DNA from 3 places in the Heyndrickxia sp. FW510-T9 genome. Region 3 is predicted to be linked to each of the others. Evidence: riboswitches for the same ligand, from Rfam matches in the RefSeq annotation. Region 3 holds a riboswitch; each other region holds the start of a gene.
The links. Region 3 has a riboswitch for S-adenosylmethionine ahead of AC3WJF_RS16850 (2,3-diketo-5-methylthiopentyl-1-phosphate enolase). Riboswitches for the same ligand answer to the same signal wherever they lie in the genome.
Positions count from the first base shown of each region.

Region 1 (4,731 bases), on a different contig from region 3:
TGCCCTTAACACCTTCAGGAAGAATTTTAGCCAATGCTTTTAAAAGAGATTTTCCAACTGCAGGGATTTTATTAAATACTTCTAAAGATTGTGGTTCTCGGTAAATATTATATCCACCAAATAACTCATCTGCCCCTTCACCTGACAATACAACAGTAACATGCTTTCTTGCTTCCCTAGCAACAAAATATAAAGGAACACATGCAGGATCTGCAAGTGGATCATCTAAATGCCACATAATTTTTGGGAGCTCATTCATATACTCCTCTGGTGAAATTACATAGCTAATATTTTCTACCCCTAGCTTTTCAGCTGTTTCTTTTGCAACATCAATTTCACTAAACCCATTACGTTCGAAACCTACCGAAAAGGTTTTAATATTTGGATTATATTGTTTCGCCATGGATGCAATGATGGATGAATCAATTCCACCAGATAGGAATGATCCTACTGGTACGTCACTGCGCATATGGACATTAACAGAATCGAAAAGAACATCTCTAATTTCTTTTACAAATTCATCTTCTGACTTATGAATTGGTTTAAAGGATGCCTTCCAATAGCGTTTAATATCCAAAGGTTGTCCAAGCTTTTTCACAAAGTAGTGGCCAGGTTCTAATTTTTCGATCCCAACTGTCATCGTTTCAGGTTCTGGAACAAATTGATACGTCATATAATGCTGAACAGCATCATAGTTCAACACATCGTTTTCCATTGCTAATAAGATGCTTTTCTTTTCGGAAGCAAAAAAAGTTCGATTTCCTTCTTCTTTATAAAAAAATGGTTTAATCCCAAAAGAATCACGTGCACCTAGCAAGGATTGTTCTTGTTTATCCCAAATAACAAATGCAAACATACCGCGCAGCTTTTCAACTGCCTTTTCCTGATAATGACTGTATAGCGCTAGAATTACTTCTGTATCGGATGATGTTGCAAATGTTAAGCCTGCTTCTATCAATTCATTTCGTAATTCTACATAATTATAAATTTCCCCATTAAAAATGATCCAATATCTTTCATTTTCATATGTTAATGGCTGATGACCGCTTTCTAAGTCAATAATGCTTAGACGACGGAAACCAAACTGTATATGTTCATCCTCAAAAAATCCGTCATCATCAGGCCCACGATGGGTAATGATATCATTCATATTTTTAAATAGTTGTTTATCTGTATCACGAAGTTCAATTGATTTATCGTGTACACAACCTATAAATCCACACATTATGTATGTCACCTACTCCATTTTTTTAAACTACTTAACTAACAAAATCATACACCTTATACTATCATTTTTCATTTCATTTTTGCAGTAGCCATTTTACTTATATAAACAAATAATTATTTCCAACATGTTAATCTTGATAAAATAAATAAAGAGAGGTTACGAATAATATTCTGTAACCCCCCTCCATTCTAACTTATTTCGTAAGTTGACTTAAAACTTCAGCCTTATCTGTTCTCTCCCAAGGTAAATCTAAATCATTACGCCCAAAATGACCATATGCAGCTGTTTGCTTATAGATTGGACGTCTTAAATCTAACATGTTGATAATCCCTGCAGGACGAAGATCAAAATTCTCACGTACAGCAGCAATCAATTTATCCTCTTCAACCTTACCAGTTCCGAAAGTATCAATGGAGATTGATACCGGTTGGGCAACACCAATAGCATATGCTAGTTGAACTTCACATTTATCTGCAAGTCCTGCAGCAACAATATTTTTTGCTACATAACGGGCAGCATATGCTGCTGAACGGTCTACTTTTGTAGGGTCCTTACCAGAGAAAGCACCGCCGCCATGGCGTGCATAACCACCATATGTGTCTACGATGATTTTACGTCCAGTTAAGCCCGCATCCCCTTGTGGTCCACCAATAACGAAGCGTCCAGTTGGATTGATAAAGTATTTTGTTTGGTCATCAATTAATTCTTTCGGAACAACAGGACTAATAACATATTCTTTTACATTGCGTTGAATTTGCTCTAAGCTAATTTCAGGATGATGCTGTGTTGAAATAACAATTGTATCAATTCTTACCGGTTTTCCGTTTTCATCATATTCAACCGTAACCTGTGTCTTCGCATCAGGGCGTAAATACGGAAGGATCTCCTCTTTACGAACCTCTGAAATTCTACGTGCAAGTTTATGTGCTAAAGAAATTGGCAATGGCATTAATTCCTTTGTTTCATTACATGCAAAACCGAACATTAATCCTTGATCTCCTGCACCGATTGCTTCGATTTCTTCTTCGGACATTTGACCTTCTCTTGCTTCTAACGCTTTATCGACACCCATTGCAATATCTGCAGACTGTTCATCAATAGAAGTTAGAACCGCACAAGTTTCTGCATCAAATCCGTATTTTGCGCGTGTATATCCAATGTTTTTAATGGTTCCACGAACAATTTTTGGAATATCAACATATGTGCTAGTAGTAATTTCACCTGCCACTAGGACAAGTCCTGTTGTAACCGATGTTTCACATGCTACCCGTGCGTTAGGATCCTTTGCTAAAATCGCATCCAATATTGCATCGGAAATTTGATCACATATTTTATCCGGATGGCCTTCGGTAACGGACTCAGATGTGAATAAATAACGTTTGTTTGTCATCTTTTTTCCTCCCTTTTATGGTTATGATTACTCTATATTTACGCCTCACGGTACTCCTGCCCTAATAGTATGAAATAATCAAAAGAATTTATCCTTGATTCTTTCAATATGCTCGTTCGAAAGACTTACTTCCATGATTCCAGCACTAAATCTATTGGTTTGGACGTATTAACTAAATAAAACCTTTCCTATTATAAAACTTGAGGAAAGGTTTACATCCGTTTTTTACGCCTTTCACTCTTATCGTTCAAGGATTTTACCTTGCTACAGGTTAGCACCTTTGCTTTTAAAGTGTTATAAAAATGAGTTGCTAAATTATGTATCTCTCATTTTTATAGAAAATCGGTAAAAGCTGGTTGCTGGGTTTCGTAGGGCCTGTCCCTCCACCATCTCGGGATAAGAGTATCCGTTCAAGGTAAAATCATACTTAATTTGCTACATCGTGTCAACAGTTTCATGCATTTTTTTATATTCATTATAGAATGTCATAAATCCGAATAATGCTGATCAATTCTACAATAATAAGGTTATATATTATAGAAAGAAAAAGGATAAAATGTTAACATTTTGTGTATTTGAAAAATAAGCTTATATAGTATAGACTAATTAAATAATTGTGTTATACTATTTAACATAACCGAAAAATATAAATTCTTTAATAAAGGATGGTAACGCATTCATGAATTCAATAAGTTTATCTAGAGAATTAGGCGAATTATTAAACGGAAATAATGTCTATACTCAATTATCAGTTCCTCGTTTAGTCGAAAAGGTATTAGCACGTAAAGAAGGAGTCTTAACATCAACTGGCGCCGTTCAGGCTGAAACCGGAAAATATACTGGGCGTTCCCCTAAAGATAAATTTATTGTTGAAGAACCTTCCGTCAAAGACAAAATTGATTGGGGTTCTGTCAATCAGCCAATATCTGTAGAAGCTTTTGATAGACTTTATCATAAGGTTATTTCCTATTTAGAAAGGCAAAATGAACTTTTTGTATTTAAAGGATTTGCTGGTGCTGATGAAAAAACTCGTCTACCTATTCAAGTTGTAAATGAATATGCATGGCATAATTTATTTGCACATCAGCTATTTATCCGCCCAACAAAAGAAGAATTAGCAACTCATGATGCACAATTTACAGTTTTATCGGCTCCAAATTTTAAAGCGGACCCACAATTAGATGGGACAAAATCAGAAACTTTTATCATCGTATCTTTTGAACGCCGAGTTATTTTAATTGGTGGAACGGAATATGCAGGTGAGATGAAAAAGTCGATTTTCTCGATTATGAATTATTTATTGCCTGAGGCTGGAATTTTGCCAATGCACTGTTCCGCGAATGTAGGTGCTGAGGGAGACGTAGCGTTATTCTTCGGACTTTCTGGAACGGGAAAAACAACTTTATCCGCAGATCCTAATCGTAAGCTAATCGGAGATGATGAGCATGGCTGGTCCGCAAATGGTGTTTTCAACATTGAAGGTGGCTGCTATGCAAAATGTATCGGATTAACTCGTGAAAAGGAACCGCAGATTTATGATGCGATTACGTTCGGTTCGGTATTAGAAAATGTAATGGTAGACCCTGAAACACATGAAGCTATTTATGATGATAACACACTAACTGAAAATACACGTGCGGCCTATCCAATTCAATCGATTGAAAATATTATTCAACCAAGTATTGCTGGGCATCCGCAAACGATTGTGTTTCTAACAGCTGATGCATTTGGTGTATTACCGCCAATTAGTAAATTAACGAAAGAACAAGCAATGTACCATTTCCTTAGTGGATATACATCGAAACTTGCAGGAACAGAGCGTGGAGTAACGGCTCCTGAAGCAACGTTCTCCACATGCTTCGGTGCACCATTCCTACCACTTCCTGCAACGGTCTATGCAGATATGCTCGGGAAGAAAATCGATGAATATGGTGTTGATGTATTTCTAGTTAATACAGGATGGACTGGCGGAGAATACGGTGTCGGTTCCCGTATGAAATTAAGTTATACACGCGCAATGGTTCAAGCTGCATTAGAAGGTGAATTACACCATTCTGAAACAGTTAAGGATGAAATCTTTGGTTTAAATATTCCATTGCATGTTCCAGGAGTT
Region 1 covers NZ_JBYSWK010000059.1:16,455-21,185, reverse strand. Annotated here, with positions in the region: gene asnB (asparagine synthase (glutamine-hydrolyzing)) at 1-1,225, opposite strand, end outside; gene metK (methionine adenosyltransferase) at 1,422-2,618, opposite strand; SAM riboswitch class I at 2,856-3,021, opposite strand; gene pckA (phosphoenolpyruvate carboxykinase (ATP)) at 3,298-4,731, shown strand, end outside.
Region 1: another riboswitch for S-adenosylmethionine. It lies ahead of metK (methionine adenosyltransferase); the one in region 3 lies ahead of AC3WJF_RS16850 (2,3-diketo-5-methylthiopentyl-1-phosphate enolase).

Region 2 (4,731 bases), on a different contig from region 3:
ACTTGGTCCCCATTTTTAATTTCACTAATATCTTTAATTTTCTTAGAATAAATTCCCATTGGCCAAATAGATGTTGTTCCAATTGCAGCTAAATCAAGATGATGGCTTTTTTTGAAATCATCGAAATAAACAACTGTTTGGAATGCATTAATGTCAATTTCCCCGCTATCTAATGCTAGATTAGGTTGTACATAGTCATCAAATTTAACGATTTGTACCGTAATTCCCTTTTCTTTTGCAAGCTTTTTAACAAGATTCCATGTTGGCACCTCCGATGAAGTTGTTCCGACCTTCACCACTTTACTTCCATCTGTTTTACTTGAGCTGCTGTTTGAACTGCACCCTGCAAGTACTAGGAGTAAGCCAAACACAATAATAAGTAGTCTTTTCATAATTTTTTCCTCCACATTGTTTTTTTATCGTTCATCAGGAAATTATTAAATTTAATCCTGTTGAAAACATTTTTGAAAAATGGTTTACGTCTAGCTTCAGGTGAAATTTGTACTTCAATTTCAATAGCGCCTTTCGGCTAGCGGATGTACAAGTCGCTTACGCATTTGTTTTGACATGTTCTATTTTCTTCTCAATTTTCTTGCGATAACATTTCCAAGCGATTGAATAAGCTGAACCATGACAATCAGAGTGACAACAGTAATGATCATAACCTCTGTTTTAAATTGGTTATATCCATATGTAATCGCCAAATCACCGATTCCACCGCCACCTACTGCTCCGGCCATTGCGGAAGCACCGATCAATCCAATCGTCGCGATCGTTAAAGCCAAAACAAGTGAACTCCGAGCTTCCGGAAGCAGGAATCTCCAAATAATTTGCCAAGGAGTTGCCCCCATCGCTTGTGCTAACTCGATTGTTCCTTGATCGACCTCAAGCAGTGAGTTTTCTACTAATCTTCCAATATAAAATGCCGTATACAAAACTAACGGAACTATTGACGCCGTCGTACCTATTGAAGTTCCGACTACTAATCTTGTAAAAGGAATAATAGCCACCACTAGAATGATAAACGGAACTGAACGAAAAATATTAATAATAACGTTAAGAATATTGAATAATACTTTATTTGGAAGTATTCCTTTTTCCCTTGTAGTGACTAAAATAACGCCAATCGGTAAACCAATGATGATGGAAATGATCAACCCTACAATCACCATATAGAGAGTTTGATTTATTGCCGTTAAAAATTCCGGCCAAAACCAGCTCCAATCAAATGGCATCCCCTGTCACCTCCTTTATTAATGCATTATTCTCATTGATATATTGAACGGCACGATTCATTTCTGCTCGTTCACCCTTAAATTCAACAAGTAAATTCCCAATTGGGATCCCTTGAAGCTCTGTTACCATCCCATGAAGAACATTCAAATCAATTGAAAATTTCTTAGCTGTATTGGATAACAGCGGCGTATTGGTAGAAGCACCTTTAAAAATAATTCGATAAATACCTTGTTGATTAGATTTTCTGTTTTCTTTAATAAGCTTTTGTATCGATTTTGGTATCGTATCGTTCAATACCGTTCTTACAAAACTTCCCGCAATTTGCGTCTTTGGCTCGGTAAAAACATCTATAACTGGACCTTGTTCCACAATAATCCCATTTTCAATAACGGCCACCTTATCGCAAACATCGCGAATTACATTCATTTCGTGCGTTATCATTAAGATTGTAATACCTAACTCATCACGAACTTTTCGCAAAAGATCGAGAACAGCTACTGTTGTATTCGGATCAAGTGCAGATGTCGCTTCATCGCAAAGAAGAATATCAGGGTCTGTTGCTAATGCTCTAGCGATCCCAACCCTTTGCTTTTGACCACCAGACAATTGTTCCGGATACTGGTCCATCTTATCCTCCAATCCAACAAAGGATAATAATTTTGTTACTTTTTCTTTAATGATGTCCTTTGGAGTCCCCTCTAAAAGGAGCGGCATCGCAACATTCCCGAAAATGGTTTTGGAATGGAGTAGATTATATTGCTGAAAAATCATCCCGATTTTCTTTCTTTGTTTCCGTAAATCTTTTGAATTAAGAGATAGAATATCAACCCCGTTAATTAATACTCTTCCGGATGTTGGTCGTTCCAACAAATTTACACAACGGATTAGTGTACTTTTTCCTGCACCACTAAACCCAACTACTCCAAATATTTCTCCTTTATCAACTTGAAGATTAATTCCTTTTAATGCTTCCACTTTTTTCTCTTTGCCACTGCTATATAACTTATGGACATCTTCTAAAACAAGCATGTAGAAATCTCCTTTTTTCAAACTGTTTTATCATTTAACTTAGTAAATTCATATGATAACTCGGATATAACAATCTTTTCCGCCTAAATCAAGATTTTACGCTTAAACGAAAAACCCTTCCTCTTATCCACAGATCAGATAAGAAGAAGGGTTTATATGTATAAGCCTCTCTACTTCTTATCTTTCAAATCGACTTCTCGATTTGCAGGAATTAGCACGGTTTTTGCCAAAAAACAGCAAACCCGTTGCCGAGGTTTCATCGGGCCAGTCCCTCCACCTCTCTGGATAAGTAATAGCGTTTTATTAATTTTTTAACTTGCAAGACTAATAATATTGTCTTTTTTAACGTAAGTCAAGAATTTTTTTGATATTTTCTCAACAAATATCAACTGATATTTGGCAAAATGCAATAAGGAACATTTGTTCTGTATTTTTAAAAAATGGTTGTAAAATACGATTTTCTATTTGTCTTATATACTAAAGGAGGATGCCCATGAACAAAGACTTTTTACAAATATGCAAATTAAGTCCAACTGAAGAAAGAGTTTTAAAATCTTTTTTTCAAAAACATGAGCAGTCTTTAACAAATTCTGCTATTCAACAATTTTTATCAAAAAGTAATAATTTGTCACTGCTCATTAAAGTATTAACATGCCCTACTACTGAAAATGAAGGAAAGTTAGAATCCAAGTTTAGAGAGTTCTTAATTGAGCTACGATTAGTTAAATACATTTCACAAATAATACACTATCAAAATCTAAATCTTACTAAATCATTGCAAACTTATAAAAACAGATTTCCACTCTATTTGGATCAAGAAATCACAATTGGCGAAGAGATAAAAATAGTTGATACGATTCCCTCAGGTGAGGAATTCATAATAAAAGAATCAATCAATTTTGAAGAAGAAATTAACAATAATGAACTTTTTAAAACCATTCAATTATTATCAGTTCAACAAAGAGATATTTTAAGACTCTATTATCTTGAGGGTTACAATGACCGAGAAATTGGTGAGAGATATCATGTAACACAACAATCTATTGCAAAAGGTCGGAAAAAGAGTATTGAGAAAATTCGACAGTACCTTGAAAAGAGTGATTTCAAATGGAAAGTATAGAGTACTTAATCACCCAAGCCAAAAGTCATAATGAAGCAGCACTTATAACCATTATTGAATCGTTTCAACCAAAAATAAAGAAAGTAATTAATTGTAATTATCTTATTACAAATTTCGACGCAGATGATCTAAAACAAGAATTATCCATTAAAATAATTCAAGCAATATATAAATTCAGTTTCGAAAACATACCAGGATTTTGGGAATTTTTAAATCAAATAGAAAATGTGTAATAAGGAGGTAGTATAAATGGATAATCTATCACCAGCCATACAAATTATTGAAAATTATGGATTTCCTATTCTTGTTTCTATTTATCTTCTAGTTAGATTTGAGAGGAAGCTAGATTCTTTAGCGGAAAGCATAAATAAATTAATAGGAGTGATTGAAAAAGCAAATAGTAAATAAAACAATTTATTTTGAACGAATTTATAATATGAATATCTTTTTAGCCTAGTCGTATGTATCCAACTTTTATAATATTTTTTACCTTTATTGGAGATAGGAGGAAATATATAATGAAAATAGCGATGTATACATCAACCTCTTGTTGGCAATGCCTTGAACTTAAAAATATATTTTCAAAAAATAATATTACTTTTGAAGAGCGTGATATCCAAAAAAACAGCAAATTTTTGAATGAGTTTTTTGATGAGTTAAGTGGAACTGCTTATCCACTTACAGTATTTTATAATGATAATAACAATATTATTGATACGGTTACTGGGATTAACTTAAAAAAACTTTCGTCTATTTTAATTTATCGCCTTAAAAGCTAACTATCGTGTAATTTCTCGATAGTTAGCTTTTTGTGCTGACTTTAATTTTCAAGAAGTAAAAATCAATAGTAATAAAATCGTTTTCGATTTTCCAAGTATTCCTTACCTTGAATACTACATTTCAATTATTTAGAGTTAAATTTTTCGGCAAACCAATTACCTACTCCAAAAATAAGTCCAGTTGTAATGAAAGGAAAATAAATTAACACTGAAAATCTTGAAAATATATTATGATCAACCCAAATAATAATTACAATTATGCTTAGTATACAGGATACTATTATACAGCTCAAAGGATAGAGGAGTGCTTTTCCACTATCAAACCGTTTTTTAATAAATTGAATAGCAATGAAATATAGAGGCATTAAAATGAAAATCCAAAAAATTGCCCCGTACACTAAATTATGTGTGAAGTCAAGCAGACGCCATCCCCAGGTCATCCGCATATATGCATAATAACAAAAAATCCCTCCTACATAAGACAGAATAGGTACTAAAATAAATTCAGAAAAAATCTTCAAATATTATACTACCTCCTCGAATTATTTTTGTGGATATAACAAGGTT
Region 2 covers NZ_JBYSWK010000014.1:80,209-84,939, forward strand. Annotated here, with positions in the region: gene AC3WJF_RS09780 (MetQ/NlpA family ABC transporter substrate-binding protein) at 1-392, opposite strand, end outside; gene AC3WJF_RS09785 (methionine ABC transporter permease) at 573-1,235, opposite strand; gene AC3WJF_RS09790 (methionine ABC transporter ATP-binding protein) at 1,225-2,265, opposite strand; SAM riboswitch class I at 2,440-2,557, opposite strand; gene AC3WJF_RS09795 (sigma-70 family RNA polymerase sigma factor) at 2,759-3,385, shown strand; gene AC3WJF_RS09800 (helix-turn-helix domain-containing protein) at 3,373-3,618, shown strand; gene AC3WJF_RS09805 (YvrJ family protein) at 3,635-3,793, shown strand; gene AC3WJF_RS09810 (glutaredoxin family protein) at 3,904-4,164, shown strand; gene AC3WJF_RS09815 (hypothetical protein) at 4,290-4,685, opposite strand.
Region 2: another riboswitch for S-adenosylmethionine. It lies ahead of AC3WJF_RS09790 (methionine ABC transporter ATP-binding protein); the one in region 3 lies ahead of AC3WJF_RS16850 (2,3-diketo-5-methylthiopentyl-1-phosphate enolase).

Region 3 (4,731 bases):
CTTCAAAGAAATTATCATCAGATCCTTGAATAATAAAAACACCATGGCCGCTTACAATAAACCGCACCTCATCATCTGTATGATGATGCTCTTGTTGGAAATTTTGTAATAATTGTTCTAAATTTGGTGTATGCTTTGCCAAAGAAATAATGTCATGAGCTTGATATCCTCTTCTTGCGGAAATATCAGCAATCTCTTCTTTAAATACAGCTAGTATTTCTTGTTTTTCTTCCTCGGAAAGAATGAATTTTTCTTGAAGATGTTCAGGCAGCTTTGTAATATTCCAGCTTTCATAAATTACGTCTTGATCTTGCAAGTATTTCACTACTTCCTCTTGGTTATCAATCACTCTGTTAGTACCTTGTATCTTAATCGTTGTCATAATTTAGTTCCTCCTATTTTACTATTTTCTAATTGCAGAATGGTAAGATGATATTGAAATAAAAATTCAGCAGCCTCTAGCAACTTCTTAGCTTCAAATCCATTTTTACCCCATACAGTAATACCATGATTTTGAATTAAAACTGCCCCTTTATCTTCGTGTACATATTGAGAAAACTCCCTAGCTAATTCAGGAATATCGGAGTGATTTCGAATAATAGGAATTTTCAAAACAGATTTTTCATCCCATAAATCAAATGCTTTTATTAGCTCTTGACCTTTGAACACCACCTCTTTCTCTGAAGAATACAACTCTGAAATAACATTATTGGCTACTGTATGTACATGCAGACTGCACCCAGCACCTGTTCTTTGATAAATTTCACAATGAAGCAATGTTTCAGCAGAAGGTTTTAAATCTGTTGCCTGTACTGATTCTCCATATTGATTCACTAATAAGAAATCTTCAGTAGTTCTTTTTCTTTTATCCTTCCCGCTTGCCGTTACTAGAAACTGGACTGGATTCTCCTGAACCTTAATAGCGAGATTTCCACTAGTACCCATGAACCAATCCCTTGCTGCTAATTCATCCTTTATATCAGCCAGTTCATTCCATCTTTCATCTTGGATGGTCATACCCTCACCTCCAATTCTTTTTCTAAAATATCTATACAATCGTTGAAGGTTTGGAATGGATAATAATGAAGTCCAAATTCTTTACATTTATCCGCGAGAAAATCCCTTGCCAAAATAATATCAGCGACTTTAGCAGCTTCTAAGTCTGTTATCGAGTCACCTATTACAATTTTTAATTGTTCCTCATTAGTAAGCTTTCGAATGATAGAAGTTTTACAGCATCCGCATCCATTGGAACAATACTCGTCACATGGATTTGGCCACTGAATTTGTATCTTATCACTGCTGAAATCGCCATGATTGCAATAAACATCTTGAAATGGTCCGAATGACTCTAGCATTGGATATACAAAGAAGTCAATTCCACCGCTTACAATATAAAAAGGAATTTGTTTTGAATCTGCATAATGCACAAAATCTTGAAAGCCATCCCTAATCGTTGCATTTTCTCTAACAAATTGAATAATTTTCTCCTTATTTGCAGAGGGCAATAAGGAAAACATTTTGCCAACACCCTCTTGAATCGTGATCGTTTGAGAAAGTACTTGGTCCTTAATTTGCTCCCAGCCAATAGGAGCAAAATGCTTCATAATGGAAATGATATTATCTGAATTTGTTATTGTCCCGTCGAAATCGCAAAAAATTACCGGCTGCTTCACTTCGCTGCCCCCCATAATGCAAGTGCTGTCTTTAACTCAGGAAATTGGGATGCTGCATCGTCTAACGGCTGATTTTGCATGACTGCATGGATAGCCTGCCTAAATGCTTTTGCACCGCCAATAGCACCCTTAGGATGTCCGTGAACTCCTCCACCTGCATTAATAACACTATCTATACCAAAATCTTTATAAAGAAGCGGCACCAGGCCAGGATGAATCCCTGCGGAAGGAACAGGGAAAGCTGGTTTTACAAAGCTTTCTTCTGTTAAAGCTTTACCTATCCCCAGTGCAGCGTTTTTTTCCAATGCTACACTTCCATATGGAGATGGAAAAAGCGAGAAATCCGCCCCAGCTAAACGGAGCAATTTACCTAATAGCAAGGAATGGGAAACACCGTATTCTTTTGATTGTGTTATCGCCCCACTAAAGGATGGATGTGCCATTAACGGCAAACTAATCTCATCATCTTCTCGTAATTCCTGTAAAACATCTAAGCCATAGGTGAAAACATTAAATAATAATACATCTGCACCTAATTCTTTGGCTCTTCTCGCTTTCTTAGTTAGCTCAAAAGTTCTGCCAGTTAAGTTAACTGCATATAGGGTTCGATGTCCCGTTTCTTGAAACACAGTATCCAAAACTCTTCGTCCCATTTCGATCCGCTTTTCAAAAGGTGCGGTTTCGTTATCAAATAAAATCTCATCATCTTTAACTAAATCAACACCACCAAGTGCTTGTAAGCGAAGCTGACTAGCTAAAAATGGGATATCCCTGCCGATTACACCTTTAAAAATACTCATAAGCAGTGGACGTTCAAATATATTAAGCTTTTCACGAATGCCTTGTATTCCAAAACGCGGGCCCGGAAAATACTTTGCAATATCACCTTCAAACTCTAAATCTACTAATCTTACTTTCCCATCTAACGAGAGTTTTCCAAAAACCGTCGTCAAAATAGCTGGTATATCCGCACTAAAGTTTGCCGATGGATATGCGATTTTTATGATAGCTTTCGCTTCTTTTTCAGAAACCGTGTTAACCTCTTCCACAGATATGACTCTGCCTTTGTGCTTTATTAACTGTTCCTGTTCAAGGATCGGCAAATTTGTCCATGATCCAATGGTTAATCCTAATGCAATATCTTCCGCCTTTTTATCAAAAGTGTTCGGTTCTCCGTATATGGAGTAGTATGCGATTACTTCACTCAAGTTATTTTCCCTCCACATTAAAAATTGAAAAAACCTCTTCAAAAGAAGAGGTTTTACAGGAAAACTTCTTCTTATCTCTCAGCCTATAGCTGCAAGAATTAGCACCGTGTCTAAAACTATTAGATCGGTTGCCGGGCTTCAAAGGGCTTGTCCCTCCACCTGCTCTTGATAAGAATCAATTTATTTTTTGTTTTATATTGATGAATTACTTTTCACTTCAAATTATTATGAATTATGCCACCACTTTTTGGCCTTGTCAATTAAAAAATATTTAATTTTTCTATACGATTTACTGCTTCTATCAATCTTGATTCGGTCGTTAAAAGACCTACTCTTACGTAACCTTCCCCATATTCTCCAAAACCGATACCAGGTGCAACTGCAACATGGGCCTTCTCCAATAACAAATCCGAAAATTCAATCGAAGAATATCCTTCAGGAACCTTTAACCATGCAAAAAAAGATCCCTTTGGTGCTTTAACGTCCCATCCAATGTTTTGCAGCCTATCAATAAAAGCATTTCTCCGGCTCTCATACATCGTAGTTAATTTATCGACGCATTCTTGTGATTCTAATAACGCAGTAGCAGCAGCTTCTTGAATTGCTCCAAATAAGCTGACATACAAATGATCTTGCAATAAATTGATTGCTTCGATCACACTAGCGTTTCCTACAGCAAAGCCTACTCGCCAACCTGCCATATTATACGTTTTGGATAATGTATAAATTTCTATTCCCGTATTTTTTGCTCCTTCGGCTTGCAAGAAGCTCACAGGCTTTTTACCATCAAATCCTATTGCACCATAAGCAAAATCGTGAACCACACAAATATTATGCTCTTCCGCAAATTGAACAGTTTCATCAAAGAAAGACAAATCAGCACATACACCTGTTGGGTTATTTGGATAGTTTAAAAACATCAATTTTCCCGAATCAGCTACTTCTTTTGGAATCGAATTAAATTTTGGCAAGAAATGATTTTCCGCAAGCAAAGGCATATTATACATGGCGGCTTGAGCTAACGCTACCCCAGACATATAATCTGGATAACCAGGGTCCGGTACAAGAACAGTATCACCGGGATTCAGCAAGCATTGGGAAATCTCTACAAGACCTGCTTTTCCGCCAAATAAAACTGCCACTTCAGTTTCCGCATCAATTGTTACCCCGTATTCACGTTTGTAGAATGTTGCTACCGCTTCTTTTAAATAACTATATCCTCTAAAAGGGGAATATTTATGATTATTAGGATTTGAAGCTGCCTCCTGTAATCGCTGAACAATAAGGTCCGGTGTAGGCTGATCCGGATTTCCCTGCCCAAGATTTATCACATCATGCCCCTTCGCTTTCTCCTTCTCCACCTTTGAAACTAAGGAGGCAAAAAATTGCTTTGGTAAGTGGGTCAGAATATCGGATGTCGGAAACGTTTTCATAGAATCACCCTTTTAATATATATTTATCAAGTTTTGAACAGTAATTGTATTGAATATTTAATTGCTTTTAAATTTTTCTTTCAAAATCTAATTACAAATGTTATAACGAAAACAAGACGATGTAAAGGAATTTTTCGAGGAGTGGTATTGATGAAGTGGAAGATTGCCTGCATTCAAATGGATATTGAGTATGGCTGCCCAGATAAAAATTACACAACAGTTAGAAAATGGATTCAAAAAGCTGCAGAGGAAAAATGTGATATTGCCGTACTGCCCGAACTATGGACTACTGGATATGATTTAACTCGATTATCCGAAATTGGCGATGAAAATGCAGCAGAATCTTTGAGTTTTCTGCAAAATGCAGCGAAGGAATATAAAATACACCTAATTGGAGGATCCGTTGCGAAAAAA
Region 3 covers NZ_JBYSWK010000038.1:14,686-19,416, forward strand. Annotated here, with positions in the region: gene AC3WJF_RS16835 (cupin domain-containing protein) at 1-382, opposite strand, end outside; gene AC3WJF_RS16840 (methylthioribulose 1-phosphate dehydratase) at 379-1,017, opposite strand; gene AC3WJF_RS16845 (2-hydroxy-3-keto-5-methylthiopentenyl-1-phosphate phosphatase) at 1,014-1,676, opposite strand; gene AC3WJF_RS16850 (2,3-diketo-5-methylthiopentyl-1-phosphate enolase) at 1,673-2,884, opposite strand; SAM riboswitch class I at 2,953-3,059, opposite strand; gene AC3WJF_RS16855 (pyridoxal phosphate-dependent aminotransferase) at 3,145-4,317, opposite strand; gene AC3WJF_RS16860 (carbon-nitrogen family hydrolase) at 4,468-4,731, shown strand, end outside.